2 regions of the Nisaea sediminum genome follow, and region 2 is predicted to be linked to the other one. Evidence: predicted binding sites of a transcription regulator. Region 2 holds the regulator's gene; the other holds the start of a gene.
The links. The regulator PhoB, encoded in region 2, activates phosphate uptake and scavenging genes when phosphate is short. The targets are predictions, from matches to a motif close to TNTCATAAAACTGTCA.

Region 1: the regulator PhoB is predicted to act here: its motif matches at 4,350-4,365, upstream of phnN (phosphonate metabolism protein/1,5-bisphosphokinase (PRPP-forming) PhnN).

Annotation. Positions count from the first base shown of each region.
Region 1 is NZ_JACZCQ010000002.1:222,978-231,175, reverse strand. It holds gene IG122_RS04630 (M20 family metallopeptidase) at 1-534, opposite strand, end outside; gene IG122_RS04625 (LamB/YcsF family protein) at 571-1,344, opposite strand; gene pxpB (5-oxoprolinase subunit PxpB) at 1,466-2,191, shown strand; gene IG122_RS04615 (5-oxoprolinase subunit C family protein) at 2,188-3,219, shown strand; gene IG122_RS04610 (MBL fold metallo-hydrolase) at 3,216-4,244, opposite strand; gene phnN (phosphonate metabolism protein/1,5-bisphosphokinase (PRPP-forming) PhnN) at 4,454-5,005, shown strand; gene IG122_RS04600 (LbetaH domain-containing protein) at 5,042-5,656, opposite strand; gene IG122_RS04595 (alpha-D-ribose 1-methylphosphonate 5-triphosphate diphosphatase) at 5,685-6,842, opposite strand; gene phnL (phosphonate C-P lyase system protein PhnL) at 6,839-7,549, opposite strand; gene phnK (phosphonate C-P lyase system protein PhnK) at 7,554-8,198, opposite strand, start outside.
Region 2 is NZ_JACZCQ010000006.1:593,780-601,977, reverse strand. It holds gene IG122_RS14850 (bactofilin family protein) at 1-27, opposite strand, end outside; gene IG122_RS14845 (EI24 domain-containing protein) at 258-923, opposite strand; gene IG122_RS14840 (adenosine kinase) at 1,150-2,142, shown strand; gene IG122_RS14835 (AmpG family muropeptide MFS transporter) at 2,135-3,445, shown strand; gene phoB (phosphate regulon transcriptional regulator PhoB) at 3,462-4,160, opposite strand; gene phoU (phosphate signaling complex protein PhoU) at 4,196-4,903, opposite strand; gene pstB (phosphate ABC transporter ATP-binding protein PstB) at 4,933-5,724, opposite strand; gene pstA (phosphate ABC transporter permease PstA) at 5,750-7,051, opposite strand; gene pstC (phosphate ABC transporter permease subunit PstC) at 7,059-8,198, opposite strand, start outside.

The sequences.
Region 1 (8,198 bases), on a different contig from region 2:
CTTCGCCTTCTGCTGCTTCGCGAACTCCGCTAATCCCGGGGAGCCGGACTCCTCGCCGCTCTCGATCAGGATCTTCGAATTGAAGCCGAGCTTGCCGCGGGTCTTCAGGACCGCGTTGATGCCGGCGATATTGATGGAATGCTGGCCTTTGTTATCGACGATCCCGCGGCCGTAGAGCCGGTCCCCGACTTCGGTCAGCGTCCAGGGATCGCGCCCCTCGGCCCACTGGCCCTCCATGCCGCGCACCACGTCGCCATGTCCGTAGGTCAGTACGGTCGGCAGATTGTCTCCCTCGTGCCGGGTCGCGATCAGGAACGGACCGCCCTTGGGTGACGGGTTTTCAAACTGCTCGCAGACATAGCCCATCGGCTCCAGCGACGCGCGCATCTCGGCCATGTAGGCCTCCATCTCGGGCTTTCGCTCTTCGTAGAGCTGGCTCTCGGTGCGGATCGCCACGCGGCGGGTCAGATCCTTCACGAATTCACCGCTGTCGAAATAGTCTGCGGCGGCGGAGATGGCTTGTTCGCGGCTCACGGGGTAGCTCCTCGGGTTTCGGGCTTTGTAGGAAAATCAGTTCAGCGGCACGTCCGGCAGGGGAACGACCTCGATCCCCTTTGCCTCGAGCGCCTTGCGGACTGCGTTTGCGACGGCGGGGCCGGTCGGCTCGTCGCCATGGACGCAGATGGAATGGACTCTGACCGGAACCTCGACGCCGTCGGTCGAGCGGACCTTTCCGGTCTCGACCATCCGCAGGACATGCTCAACCGCTTGCCCGGGGTCGCGGATCATGGCGTCGTCGCGCTTGCGGCTGGTCAGGTTTCCCTGCGCGTCATATGTCCGGTCGGCGAAGACCTCGGAGGCGGTCGGTACGTCCAGCGTCTCGCCCGCCTTCAGCAGCTCGGAGCCGGTCGTCGCCAGCAGAATGATCGCCGGATCGACCGCCTTCGTCGCCCGCACGATCGCCTCGGCGAGGCCCTTGTCCTCGGAGGCCATGTTGTTGAGAGCTCCGTGCGGCTTCATGTGCGTGACCCTGAGACCGTGCATCGCCGCCATCGCCTGCAGTGCGCCGACCTGGTAGGCGATCATCGCCTCGACCTCGCGCAGGGCCATGGAGATGCGCCGCCGTCCGAAGCCCCAGAGGTCGTTGAAGCCCGGATGTGCGCCGATCGAGACGCCCTCGGCCTTCGCAGCGGCGCAGACCCGGTCCATGACATTCGCATCGCCGCCGTGAAAGCCGCAGGCGACGTTGGCGGAGCGCACGATCTTCAGCATCGCGGCATCGTCGCCGATGTCGTAGGCGCCGAATCCTTCCGCCATATCGGCGTTCAGATTAACTTTGGTCATGGGTCGCTCACGTGGCTATTGTCGGGAAGTGCGCTGGCACCCTCCCGAACGGAACTCGATGAGTGTCCGAGACTAGCGCCATTTCCTTCGCCCGGTCCATGTCCTGAACAGAACCATTGTCATGTCGGAACCTGTTTTTCTTCCCGCCGGTGACACGGCGCTCGTGGTGCAGTTCGGTGAAGCGGTCGATGCCGCCGTCAACCGCCGTGTCCGTCATCTTGCCGCAAAACTGCGCGAGTCCGGAGCGAAAGGGATTGTGGACATCGTTCCGACGATTCGCTCGCTGATGGTGCATTACGATCCGCTGGAGACCGGTTCGGCTGCGCTTCGCGCCGCTATTTCGGAACTGTTGCATCATGAGCATGACGAGGAGGATGCCTACCGGCTCTGGACGATTCCGGTCTGCTACGAGGGGCGTTGCGCGCCGGACCTCGAAAACGTCGCTCGGGAGATGAAGCTCGATACCGGCGAGGTGGTGCGCCGTCATGCGGCCGAACCGCTCGAGGTCTTCATGATGGGGTTCCTGCCCGGATTTCCGTATCTGGGGCTGCTGCCGGAAGAATTCGACATTCCGCGCCTCTTTGAGCCGCGTGTGAAGGTTCCGGCGCGCTCGATCTCCGTCGCCGTGCGCCAGACGACGGTCTATACGGTCGAATGTCCGGGCGGATGGCATCTCATTGGGCAGACGCCGGTCGAGTTCTTCGAGCCCGAGAGGTCGGAACCGATCCTCGTGGCCGCCGGCGACCGGATCCGTTTCGAACCGGTGCCCCTTCGGGAATATGAGAGCATTCGAAAAGCGGTCGAGGCGGACGATTACAAACCGGCCTCCGAGGAAATCGTGCCATGAACGGTTTCAGGGTTATCCAAGCCGGTTTCGCACCGACATTGCAGGATTTCGGCCGTCCTGCATTCCAGAATCGCGGCGTGCCCGTATCCGGCGCGCTCGATCCGGTGTCGCTTCGTATCGGCAACGCGTTGGTCGGCAACGATGGCGGGATGGCGGCGATCGAATTCCGGCTGGTCGGTCCGACGCTGGAAGTGACGGTCGAGAGCGTGCGCGTGGCATTGACTGGGACCCGGGCCGAACTCATCGTCGAAGCCAGCGAACGGGTGACGCTTCCATCCTATCAGAGCGTCACGCTCCGTCGCGGACAGCGTCTCTCGGTCGCGCCGGTTTCCGACAGCGGCGTCGCCTATCTTTGCGTTGAGGGCGGGTTTGACCTGCCCGCCGTGTTCGACAGTCTTTCGACCTACGGGCGCTCGCGTATCGGCGGTTTTCATGGCCGGGCGCTGAAGGATGGGGACGAGCTGCCGCTCCGGCTCTCGGAGGCCGAGGAGCGTGGCGAACTCCGGCTGGAGCGCCCGGCCTATCTCGAGGAGACCGGTCCGGTCCGCGTCGTCCTCGGCCCGCAGCGGGACTATTTCAGCGAGGCGAGCACGGCGGCGTTTTTCGAGACGGAATATAAAATAAGCCGCGAGGCCGACCGGATGGGGATGCGGCTGGAAGGTCCGGCGCTGGAGCATGCGCGCGGCTACAACATCACCTCAGACGGGATCGTGACGGGGGCGGTCCAGGTGCCGGGCAACGGCATGCCGATCATCCTGCTTGCCGACCATCAGACGACCGGCGGTTATCCGAAGATCGGCACGGTGATTTCCGCTGACATTCCGCGTCTCGGACGGATGAAGCCGGGCGACAGGCTCTCTTTCAGGGAAATCGATGTGGAAGGCGCGGAGGGCGCGCGGCGTGAGCAGGAGAAGGCGATCCAGAAACTGCTCGCGTCACTGACGCCGGCGGCGGCCTGGCTCGACGAGGCCGCACTCTATCGCGAAAACCTGATCAGCGGCGTCGTCCAGGACAGCGACGCGCTCTAGGCGGCGCGTTCGAAACGATAGGTCCCGTCGTCGCCGAGCTCCCGCCGGACCTCGCCGTCCTGCATCAGCAGATGGAGATGTGCCAGGGTCTCGCCGATGGCGAAGCGGGTCTGGTGCAGATCCAGTTCGCGGGTGAAGAGCGCGCGCATGATCTCCGCCGCCGAGCCGGGGCGGGCGCAGGCGGCCGCGGCTTCTTCCAGCCGCTGATCGTGATGGCTTCTCAGGGCGCCGATCCGGAAATTGATGCCCCGGTAAGGGCCGTCATGGCCGGGCAGGACCAGCATCTCGTCAGCGCTGCCTTCCATGCGGGCAAGGAAATTCAGGAAGTCCTGCAGCGGGTTCGCATCCGGTTCGGTCCACCAGACGGCGATGATCGGCGTGATCCGGGGCAGCAGGAGATCGCCGCCGAGCATGATGTTGTCCGTCTGGGAATAGAGGCAGACATGGTCCGGCGAGTGGCCGGCGCCGAAATAAGGCTTCCAGACCCGTCCACCGATTTTCAGCAATGTGTCCGGGCCGATCCGGTTGAACGAGGGCGGGATGGGGGAAACGAGCTTGCGGTACTCATTGCCGATTTTCCGCATCTCGCCGCTGGCCTCGCCGAGGCCGAGCCGGCCATAGAAACCGACCATCTGGTCGACGAAATCATCCGAGGTATCGAGGTAATAGGCCCTTGCGTTGAGCCATTCCGTCCGGCTCATCCAGAGCGGGGCGCCGGTCCGGTCCTGGAGCCAGCCCGCGAGGCCGACATGGTCGGGATGAAAATGGGTGCCGACGATGGCCTGCACCGGGTCGTTGCCGATCACGTCCTCGAGGATCCGTGTCCAGGCGGTCCGGCAGTTCTCGGAGTTCAGGCCGCAATCGACAATGACCCACCCAGCATCGTCTTCCAGCAGGTAGAGATTCACATGGTCGAGCGAAAAGGGCAGTGGCAGCCGCAGCCAGTGGATGCCCGGCGCCACCTGGAGGAGCTTGCCGTCTTCGGGGCGGCGGTCGCCCATCACATAATCGAGTGCTTCTGTCATGGTCCGGAGATTAGTTTGGGTCTGAAATATCCGAAAGTGCCGAATGCGCACGATTTCGCCGCCGAATTCGTCGGGGTGCGCGCAGCATGCGTCCGCAGGCACATGTGACAGCTAGATGAAAAGACGGAAGAAACCGCCGCAGGGGCTCGCCTCCGCCCTTTGGACCGGCTACTAGAGGAGGGGTGTATCCTACCGCGTGAGCAATCCCGATGAAGAACGAGACCGGAATCCTCTGGCTGGTCGTCGGCCCGTCCGGCGCCGGCAAGGACAGCCTGCTGGAAGGCGCCAAGGAGCGCCTGATAGATAGCCAGGCCCATGTCTTCGTGCGAAGAGAGATCACCCGTCCGGCAGAGGCCGGAGGAGAGGACCACATCCCGGTTTCCGTCGAGGATTTCGAGGCGCGGAGGTCTGCCGGCGCCTATGCCCTGAGCTGGGGCGCGCACGGGCTTTTCTATGGCATTCCGGTCGCGTTGGAGGATGACCTGGCCCGGGGCGCGCATGTCATCGTGAATGTCTCGCGCTCGGTGATCGAGGAGGCGCGTGCGCGGTATGACGATGTCCGTGTGATCGACATCAAGGTACCCCGGACAATTCTCGAAGCGCGGCTCAGAAATCGCGGGCGGGAGAGCGAGGAAGATATTCAGAAACGGCTGGAGCGCGCCGAGGCATTCGCGCTCGAAGGCCCCGGTGTGGTGAAATTCCGCAACGACCGGCCGCTCGCTGAATCGATCGAGGCTTTTGCGGCGCTTTTCACGCGATAAGAGGCGGTCGGTAAATTCCGACGAAAGAATCGTTTTTTAACGATATTTGGCGAGGAACTCCGCGGCGGAGAGAGCACGGAAGTCACCCATGCGTTCGGCCAGCAATTCGTGCGGCCAATCCCACCAGGCGAGTTCCATGAGGCCTTCGGCGGTGGCTTCGTCGACCCGCCGCTTGATCTCCTTCGACGGGACGCCGCCGACGATCGTATAGGGGGCAACGTCCTTGCTGACGACGGCGCCAGCCGCAATCACCGCGCCTGTGCCGACATTCACGCCCGCGAGCACAGTCGCGCCGTGACCGATCCAGACATCGTGTCCGATCGTGCAATGATGCTGGCGTCGCCAGTCGAAGAACGCGACATCGTCCGGCCCCATGTCATAGGCGGCGCTGCGGTAGAGGAAATGATGCTGCGAGGCGCGCCAGCTCGGATGGTTGCCGGGATTGATCCGAGTATGCGAGGCGATCGAGCAGAATTTTCCTATTGTCGTGTAGATGACGTCGCTGTCATTGACGACATAGGAGTAATCCCCGAGCTCGCTCTCGATGAAGGAGGTGCGGGCGCCAATTTCGGTCCAGGAGCCGAGCTCCGAGTCCCGCACCTCTGCGGTTTCGTGCACGCTCGGCATCGGGGAGAGCTTCTTCTGTCCCATCTCACTTACTCGCTTCTGAAAGACTTATTTAGGCGACCCGGATGCCGGAGCGCATGACCTTGCGGATGATCGGCGTGCCGTCCTTCGCCCGGCGGACGCGGATCAGATCGGCGCGTTTGCCCGGTGCGATCTCGCCGCGGTCGTCGAGCCCGACCATCCGGGCTGGATTGCGCGTGACCGTTGCCAGCGCTTCGGGCAAGGGCAGGCCGTGCCACTCGTGCAGCAGGAAGGCGCCGTGCAACAGGCTTGCCGGCACGTAATCGGAGGAAAGCGCGTCGAGCACGCCGGCCTCCGCCAGTTCTCCGGCCGACACGTTTCCGGAATGGGAGCCTCCGCGCACCACGTTCGGTCCGCCCATGATATTGGCCAAGCCCTTCTTGCGGGCATGGATTGCCGCTTCGAGCGAGGTCGGGAATTCGCTGATGGTGAGGCCGAGTTCGTGCGCCTCGTCAACATGCTCCGCTGTCGCATCGTCGTGGCTCGCGGTGATGATGCCGCGTTCGGCGCAGGCGGCGGCGATGATCCTTCGGTGCTTGTCGCAATAGAGCACCTGGTTCTTCTTGCGGTCCTCGACCATGGCGTCGAACTCGGCGTCGCTCATGGCGTGCTTGCCGGTGTAGTAGATCTTCAGTTTTTCGATATCGACAAACTGGCGCTGGCCCGGCGTATGGTCCATCAGGGAAACCAGCCGTACCAGCGGGTCGTCCTTGAACGGCTCGAACAGCTCGACCGCGCGCGGATTGCCGACCTCGCAGCGCATATGCAGGAAATGGTCGGCGCGCAGCATGCCGCTCTCGTTCGCCTCGTGGATCGAGTTCGCGGATTCCGTCAGGATCTCGTCGCGCGCATCGTCCTTCACCGTGCCGCCGACCGCGACCGCGTCCAGCACCGTGGTGATGCCGGCCGCCGCGACTTGGGCGTCGTGGGCCATCAGGGCGGAGACGACGGGCCAGTGCACCTTGGGGCGCGGGATCAGGTGCTTTTCGAGATTGTCCGTGTGCAGTTCGACGAGCCCGGCAATCAGGAAGTCTCCCTCGTAATCGATCGCGCCCGGCATCGAGACCGTTCCTTCCGAGACGTCCTCGATCCGGTCGCCCCGGACGGTCACGGTGCCATGAAGTTCTCCATCTGCGAGGATGATCCTCGCGTTGGTCAGCACGGCATCCGGCGTTTCGGTCTTGCTCACGCTGCTTTCCTCGCTTCTTCAAGGGTATAGGTGCGGGTCCCGACGGCCTCGCGAACCTGCTCGTCATGGAAGATCCCGACGATGGCCGAGCCGGCCTCGCGCGCCTCGTTGATCAGGTCGACCACGGTCTGACGGTTCTCCGCATCTAGGGAGGCCGTCGGCTCGTCGAGCAGCAATACAGGATAATCTTGCACCATGGTCATGGCGATATTCACCCGCTGCTGTTCCCCGCCGGAAAAGGTCGCGGGTGGCAGGGACCAGAGGCTCTCCGGAATGCGCAGGCGGGCCAGCAGCGTGGCAGCCTTCTCGCGCGCGGCAATCTCGTTCATCCCGCGGGAGAGCAGGGGCTCCATCACGAGATCGAGCGTCGTGACCCGGGGGATGACGCGCAGGAACTGGCTGACATAGCCGAGCGTGCGCGCGCGGATATCGAGCACGACATGCGGCGGGGCGGTCACCAGATCGACCATCTCTCCGTCATGGCGGATCGAGACGCTGCCCTGCTGCGGCAGGTAGTTGGCGTAGAGAGAGCGCAGCAGCGTCGATTTCCCGGCGCCCGAGGGCCCCGCGAGGATCACGCATTCGCCCTTCTCGACGGAGAGCGAGACGTTCTCCAGCACCGTCAGCGTGACGCCGCCCTGATTGTGCAGGGTGAAACGCTTCACCAGGCTTTCGACGCGGATCATTTCGTTCGGATTTTCGGTCATCGGATCACACCGGCAGGATCGAGGAGACGAGAAGCTGGGTATAGGCGTGCTGCGGATCGTCGAGCACCTGGTCTGTCAGGCCCTGTTCGACGACCTTGCCGCGGCGCATCACCATCAACCGGTCGGAGAGCAGGCGGACGACGCCGAGATCGTGGGTCACGATGATGCAGGCGATGCCGAGCTGGCGCACGAGACCGCGGACGAGGTCCAGCAGGCGGGCCTGGACCGAGACGTCGAGCCCGCTGGTCGGCTCGTCCATGAAGACGAGGCGCGGCTTGGTCACGAGGTTGCGGGCGATCTGCAGGCGTTGCTGCATGCCGCCGGAGAAGGTGCGCGGCAGATCGTCCATGCGGCCGAGATCCATCTCGACCTTCTCAAGCCATTCCGAAGAGGTCTCGCGAATGGTCTCGTAATGCCGTTCGCCGACCGCCATCAGCCGCTCGCCGACATTGGCGCCGGCGGAGACGTTCATCCGCAACCCGTCGCGGGCGTTCTGGTAGATGATCCCCCAGTCGGTCCGCATCAGCATGCGCCGCTCGGCCTCCGAAAGGGCGTAGATGTCCTGCAAGCCGTCGACGCGGGTGTTGAACCGCACGATTCCCTCGGTCGGCTGCATCAGCCCGGAGGCGCAGCGCAGCAGGGTCGACTT
Region 2 (8,198 bases):
GGATGAGGAAGGTTTGCTCGGCTGCATTTTGGACTCCCCGTCCGGCTTGTCTGATTTGACCTCAGTGAAGGACGGCGCCGCCGGTTCCAAGCGGTCCTCCGCACGAGGCTCCCGTGCACTCACGCCGGGAGTGATTTCTCCGCCGCTGCCCGTGGTAGCCCCGGAGCCGGATTTTTTACGCCGAAACATCAGATCGTCAACTCATATGTGATGATTGGATTTCGCGGTCATCGACCTTAATACTCAAAGACTTATTATCATTTCTTCATGTCGTTCCGCAAGTATTCGAAGCGATGCAGCATAAAAGCGGTCGCAATGACCGGGCCGGCGAGGTTCAGGACGGGGATCGTCATGATCGCTGCGATCAGCACGCCGCTGAGGAAAACCGACCCTGATTTCTGCTTTCGCAGGGCTTTCGCCTCCGCCGGTTCCATGCGGCGCAGGGCCACCATCTCGAAGAATTCCCGGCCGAGCAGATAGCCGTTTGCCCCGTAGAAAAGCACAAGGTTGATGCCGGGGAGCAGATAGAACGGCAGCAGCACGAGGTTCACGAGGATGGTGATCCCGAGGAAGCGCAAGCCTTCGAGAATGGCTTCGCTGATCGGCTGGGGCCGTGCGGGGCCGAGATTCGGATAGTGCCGGGCTTCGACGGCCTTCGATACGGAGTCCAGAAACAGGCTCGAAATTGCGTTCGAGGCACCGGGGAAGAAGAGGAGGCCGAGCACGATCACCACCAGACTTCCAACCCAGGCGAGGAGATCGTCGACCCAGCTGCCGAAATAGGCAATGAGGTCCAGCAGGTACCAAGCCGCGACGCCGAGCAACAGGATGGTCGCGAGCGAGCCGATGACGCTGAGGATGATCGGATTGCGCAGTTTCGGATCGGAAAGCTGGCCGAGTGTGGCCGTCAGGGCAGAAAACATCGATCCTCTCTTCTCTTTGGTCCGTCCCGCAACGGATTAGATGGGACTTCATCAGCCGGGACCAAGCATTTCGTGCCCCTAAGAGCACAGTGCTCCGGCGAGTACAAGGCCTGTCGGGCGAAGCGTCTTCCAATGCCATCGCCGCTCCAGTACCTTGTCGCCCGAATTCGGCGGACCGCAGTTCCGCGATCCAGTCCCTCACCTTGCTTCCGGGAGCCGCCCGCGTATGTCAGCCAAGACCATCGACGTTACCTGCATCGGAAACGCCATCGTAGATGTCATCGCCCGAGCCGATGACAGCTTTCTCTCGGAGAACGGGATCGAGAAGGGCGCGATGAACCTGATCGACGCGGAGCGCGCCGAGAGCCTCTACGACAAGATGGGGCCGGGGATCGAAATGTCCGGCGGATCGGCGGGAAACACCGCTGCCGGGATTGCCGCCCTGGGCGGCGCTGCGGCCTATATCGGCAAGGTCCATGACGACACGCTCGGCAAGGTATTTCGTCATGACATTACGGCGATGGGCGTCCGCTTCGACACGCCGCCGACGCTCGACGGCCCGCCGACGGCGCGCAGCCTCATCATGGTGACACCGGACGCCCAGCGCAGCATGAACACCTTCCTCGGGGCCTGCGTGCAGCTCGGCCCGCAGGATATCGACGGCGACCGGATCGCCGCCAGCAAGGTGGTCTATCTCGAAGGCTATCTGTTCGATCCGCCGGAAGCGAAGAAGGCCTTCATTGAGGCGGCGAAAAGGACCCATGCGAGCGGCGGCAAGGTCGCGCTGACCCTGTCCGATCCGTTCTGCGTCGATCGGCACCGCGACGCCTTCCTGGAACTGGTGGACCATCATATCGACATTCTGTTCGCGAACGAGCAGGAGCTGCTGTCGCTCTACCAGACGGACAATTTCGACGACGCTTTGCAGAAGCTGCGCTGGAGCTGCGAGTCCGCCGGCGTGACGCGCGGGGCGAAAGGTTCGCTCGTGCTGCACAAGGACGAGGTGCATGTGATCGATGCGGAGCCGATCGAAAAGGTGGTCGACACTACAGGTGCCGGCGATCTCTATGCGTCGGGCTTCCTCTACGGCTACACCCAGGGCATGACGCCGGCCGACTGGGGCCGGGCCGGCAGCGTCGCCGCCGCCGAAGTGATCTCGCATTACGGCGCGCGGCCCGAAGCGGATCTCAAAGACCTGCTGGCGGCCCGGCTTGCTTGAGACCGCGCGCGGCATCCGTGACTGGGCGGTCGAGACGGCGGCGCTTTATCTGAAACGCCGTGTCCTGGTCGTCCTGCTTCTCGGCTTCTCAAGCGGGCTTCCGCTGCTGCTTTCCTTTTCGACTCTCAGCGCCTGGATGCGGGAGTCGGGCGTCGATTTGACGACCATCGGCGTCTTCGCGCTGGTCGGGACGCCCTTCACGCTGAAATTCCTCTGGGCGCCGCTGATGGACCGGCTCGCGGTCCCGCTGCTTGGCCGGTTGCTCGGGCGGCGCCGGGCCTGGTTGCTGACGACACAGCTTCTGTTGATGTCGGCGATTGTGCTCATGGGCGCGACCGACCCGGTGGCAACACCCTGGCTGATGGCGCTCTTCGCGGTCGTCGTCAGCTTTTGCGCCGCAAGTCAGGACATCGTCGTTGACGCCTATCGAATCGAATCTCTCAGCGAGGACGAGCAGGGCGCGGGGGCGGCCGCCTATACGCTCGGCTACCGTGTCGGCATGCTCGCCGCCGGAGCGGGCGCGCTGATCGTCGCGGACCAGGCCGGCTGGTTCACCGCCTATCTTGCGATGGCCGGGTTGGTTCTGGTCGGGATTTTCACCGTGCTATCCAGCCCGGAGCCGGAAACCGGTGTCCCGGAACCGAAGGCGAATACCCCGGCAGAGTGGCTGCGGAGCGCCGTCTACGAGCCGTTCGCGGAGTTTCTGACCCGGCGTGGCGCGCTGCTGATCCTCGCCTTCATCCTGCTCTACAAGCTCGGGGACGCCTTTCTCGGGACACTCACGAACCCTTTCTATATCGATCTCGGCTTCAGCAAGACCGAGATCGCCGAAGTCACGAAGCTGTTCGGATTGGTGGCGCTGCTGGTCGGGCTGTTCGCCGGTGGCGCGCTGGTGAAGCGCCTCGGTCTGCTCAAAGCGCTGCTGGTCTCCGGCGTGCTGCAAGCGGCGTCCAACCTCATCTTCGTCGCCCAGGCGCTGGCCGGGCACGATGTCTGGATGCTGACCGTGACGATCGGCGTGGAGAATTTCACCGGCGGGATGGGGACGGCGGCGTTCGTCGCCTATCTCTCGAGCCTGACCAATGTCGCCTTCACGGCGACGCAGTACGCGCTGCTCTCGTCCTTCATGGCGTTCGGACGCACGGTGCTGAGCTCCGGTGCGGGCGCGGTCACGGACCATATCGGCTGGATCGGCTTCTTCATCGCCTCGACGGCGATCGCCGTGCCGGGGCTGATCCTGCTTCTGGTGCTGATGCGGATGTTCCCGCCGGAGAAGACCGGCGGGGCCCAGGCATTGGACTGATTAGCCGGCGGACTGATCAGGCGGCGGCGCTCGGTCGGTCGAGCGCGTAGCCTGCCGACCGCACGGTGCGGATCAGATCGGATTCGGTATCGATGTTGATCGCCTTGCGCAGACGGCGGATATGCACGTCCACGGTGCGCGGTTCGACATAGATATCCGGTCCCCAGACCCGGTCGAGCAGCTGCTCGCGGGAGAACACCCGCCCCGGATGCTCGAGGAAATAGCGCAGCAGCCGGAACTCGGTCGGGCCGAGATGGATCTCGCGCTCGTTCCGGCGCACCTTGTGGGCGGCCAGGTCCATTTCCAGATCCTCGAACTGCAGCGTTTCCGCGTCGCTTGCGGGGCGCGTCCGGCGCAGGACCGCGCGGATGCGGGCGATCAGCTCGCTCGGGCTGAACGGTTTTGTGATGTAGTCGTCGGCACCGGCATTGAGGCCGCGGATGCGGTCCCCCTCGTCGCCGCGGGCGGTCAGCATGATGACCGGGATGGCCTTGGTCTCGGGCGTGCGGCGGAGCCGGCGGCAGACCTCGACGCCGGAGAGCAGCGGCAGCATCCAGTCGAGCAGGATCAGGTCGGGGTTCTTTTCCATCGCGAGAAGCATCGCTTCCTCGCCGTCACCGGCCTCCAGGACCTCGAAGCCTTCCCGTTCCAGATTGTAGCGCAGGAGGGTGACGATCGGCGCCTCGTCCTCCACCACCAGGATCTTCTGACTCATCATATTCATCGGACTTCTACTCTCGATTTCAACGCTTACTCAGGCATTTCGACGACGTAGCTGGCGTCCTCGCCTTTCGGGCGATCCGCTTCCATTTTCTTTCCCTTGATCTGGAAGTGCACGGTCTCGGCGATGTTGGTCGCGTGATCGCCCATCCGCTCCAGGTTCTTGGCAATGAAGAGAAGGTGAGTCGATGCCGTGATGTTGCGCGGATCCTCCATCATGTAGGTCAGGAGTTCGCGGAACAGGCTGGTATAGAGCTCGTCGATGTCCTCGTCCCGGTGCCAGGCGGCGACGGCGAGCTCGAGATCGTCATCGGCATAGGCGTCCAGAACGTCCTTGATCAGCGACTTCACCAGGCTGCCGATCCGCACGATGCCGTTGGCCGGCGGAATTTCCGGCAGGCCGCTGAGCACGATCGCCCGCTTGCCGATATTGGCGGCATAGTCGCCGATCCGTTCCAGGTCGCTGACGATCTTGAGGCTGGCAACGACGGTTCGAAGATCGCCGCCGAGCGGCTGGCGCAGCGCGAGCAGGCGGAGACTCATCGCCTCGATCTCGGCCTCGAGCGCGTCGATCCGGCCGTCCGCTTCGCGCACCTTCTGCGCCAGCGCCTGATCGCGGCGATGCACGGCGCGGACTGCGGACTCACACTGCGCTTCGACCAACCCACCCATCTGGGCGATCTTGGCTTTCAGGGTATCGAGATCCTCGTCGAAGGAGCGGACAATGTGGTCGTTCATCGGCATCTGTGTGCTCTCAATGGCCCGGATCAGCCGAACCGCCCGGTGATGTATCCCTGGGTGCGGGAATCCGTCGGATTGGTGAAGATCTGCTCGGTATCGCCGACCTCGACCAGCTCGCCCAGATGGAAAAAGGCGGTGCGCTGGGAGACGCGGGCGGCCTGCTGCATGGAGTGAGTGACGATCACGATGGTGAAGTTCTCGCGCAGCTCGTCGATCAGCTCCTCGATCTTCGCCGTCGCGATCGGATCGAGCGCCGAGCAGGGCTCGTCCATCAGGATCACTTCCGGGTTGACCGCGATCGCGCGGGCGATGCAGAGCCGCTGTTGCTGTCCGCCGGAGAGACCGGTGCCGGGTTCCAGCAGGCGGTCCTTCACCTCCTCCCAGAGGCCGGCCTTGGTCAGGCTGGTCTCGACGATCTCGTCGATCTCGGCCTTGCTCGCGGCCGTGCCGTGGATGCGCGGGCCGTAGGCGATGTTGTCATAGATCGATTTCGGGAACGGGTTCGGCTTCTGGAACACCATGCCGACCCGGGCGCGAAGCTGCACCGGATCGAGGTCAGAGCTGTAGATGTCCTCGTCGTCGAGGGTGATCTTGCCTTCGACCCGGCAGATGTCGATGACGTCGTTCATCCGGTTGAGGCAGCGCAGGAAGGTGGACTTGCCGCAGCCGGACGGACCGATCAGTGCCGTCACCTCGTTCGGCTTGATCTCAAGATCGACATCCATCAGCGCCTGCTTTTCGCCGTAGAAGACCTTGACCTTGTCGCCCTTCATCTTCGGCGTCGCGGTGGAGGCCGAGGAACCGCTCGTCTTGCTCATCTTTGCTTTCTCGCTCATCGGAAACCTACCAGCGCCGCTCGAACTTCCTGCGGAGCAGGACGGCGACGAAATTCATGAAAATCAGGAACGCCAGCAGCACCATGATGGCGGCCGAAGTGCGTTCGACGAAGGCGCGTTCGGGACTGTCCGCCCAGAGATAGATCTGCACCGGAAGCACGGTGGCGGGATCGGCGAAGCCGCCCGGAATGTCGACGATGAAGGCGATCATGCCGATCATCAGCAGCGGCGCGGTCTCGCCGAGTGCCTGCGCCATGCCGATGATGGTTCCAGTCAGGATGCCCGGCATCGCCAGCGGCAGCACATGATGGGTGACCACCTGCAGCGGGGAGGCGCCAAGGCCGAGCGCGGCCTCGCGGATCGAGGGCGGCACCGCCTTCAGGGCCGAGCGCGCCGCGATGATGATGGTCGGCAGCGTCATCAGCGCCAGCACCATGCCGCCGACGAGCGGGGCGGAGCGCGGGAAGCCGAAGAAGTTCAGGAACATCGCGAGACCGAGCAGGCCGAAGACGATCGACGGCACCGCGGCGAGGTTGTTGATGTTCACCTCGATCAGGTCGGTCCAGTTGTTCTTCGGCGCGAATTCCTCGAGATAGACCGCGGCCATGACACCGACAGGGAAGGACAGCAGCAGTGTGATCAACAGCGTCAGGGCCGATCCGGTCACGGCACCGAGGATCCCGGCCTCTTCCGGCTCGCGGCTGTCCGCGTTGACGAAGAAATCGGTGTTGAACCGGGTCTCCACGCGGTCCGCGCCATCGAGCTTGTCGTACCAGCCGAGCTCCGTATCGCTGACGCGGCGGTTGCCCTCCGCCTCGCCGCGGTCGACATATCCCTTGGCCAGCATGTCGACATCGTCGGAGGCCTTGACCCAGAGATCGAGAGTCCTTCCGGCAAGGGACGGATCGGCGATGACCATGTTCCGGAGCACGTAACCGGCATTCGGTGAGACGAAATTATAGAGCTTGCGCTTGTCGCTCCGGCCGGTCACCTCGGGGAAGTTGTCGCGCAGGTTCTTTTTCATCAGCGCGCCGTAGTCGGCGTTCTGAAGCTGCTCCGGATCGCCCGTGCCTGCCGGATCGAGATATTCCGCATCGAAGGTGATGGAGAGCTTCACATAGGTCTGCAGGAACGCGCTCCAGCCGGTGCCGGCAATGCTGCCGACGAGGAAAACCAGCATCAGGCCGGCGGCGAGAATGCTGCACAGCCCGTACAGGCGGAAACGCCGCTCGGCGGCGTAGCGCTTCTTCAGGCGCTCGCCGCTCGCGGTCGGCCGGCGGATCTCGGCGGTACCCGGTTTCGAGTTCATGATCGCGTCAGTCATATTTTTCCCGATACTTCCGGACCACCCGGAGGGCGATCACATTCAGGCCGAGGGTGACGAAGAACAGCACCAGACCGAGGGCGAAGGCCGCGAGGGTCTTGGCGGAGTCGAATTCCTGGTCGCCGACCAACAGAGTGACGATCTGCACCGTGACCGTGGTGACCGCTTCCAGCGGGTTGGCCGTCAGATTGGCGGCGAGGCCGGCGGCCATGACGACGATCATGGTCTCGCCGATTGCCCGCGAAACCGCGAGCAGAAAGGCGCCGACGATACCCGGCAGGGCGGCCGGGATGATCACGTGGCGGATCGTCTCGGACTTGGTCGCGCCGAGCCCGTAGGAGCCGTCGCGCAGGGATTGCGGGACCGAATTGATCACGTCGTCGGAGAGCGACGAGACGAAGGGGATGATCATGATACCCATGACCACGCCCGCCGCGAGCGCACTTTCCGAGGCGACATCGAGTCCGATGCTCTCGCCCCAGCCGCGGATCAGCGGGGCGACGGTGAGCGCGGCGAAGAAGCCGTAAACCACGGTCGGGATGCCGGCGAGGATTTCCAGCATCGGCTTGGCGACGGCGCGGAATTTCGGGTTGGCATATTCCGCCATGTAGATCGCCGAGAGCAGGCCGATCGGACCGGCGACCAGCATGGCGATCAGGGTGATCAGCATGGTGCCGGCAAAGAGCGGGACGGCGCCGAAGCTGCCGGAGGCGCCGACTTGTTCGGCGCGGATCGCGGTCTGCGGGCTCCAGTGGATCCCGAACAGGAAGTCGAAGAACGGGACCCGGGCGAAGAAGCGGAGACTCTCGAAGATCAGCGACAGCACGATGCCGACGGTCGTCAGGATCGCGATCATCGAGCAGATGATCAGAAGAACCCGGATGATGCCTTCCACGGCATTCCGGGCCCGGAAATTGCGGCTTACCTGGGAGCGGGCCCAGACGAGACCCAGCATGGCGACGCAGACAACACCGGCGCCCATGCCCCAGAAACCGATATTCTGCAGCGACTTGTAACGTTCCATCGCGGCCATGATCGCCGGGCTCGCTTCCCGGCTGACGGCGTTGCCGCTGGCCAGATTGCGGATATCGGTCAGCATCAGCGAATACTCGTCCGCGTTCTGCGGCATGAT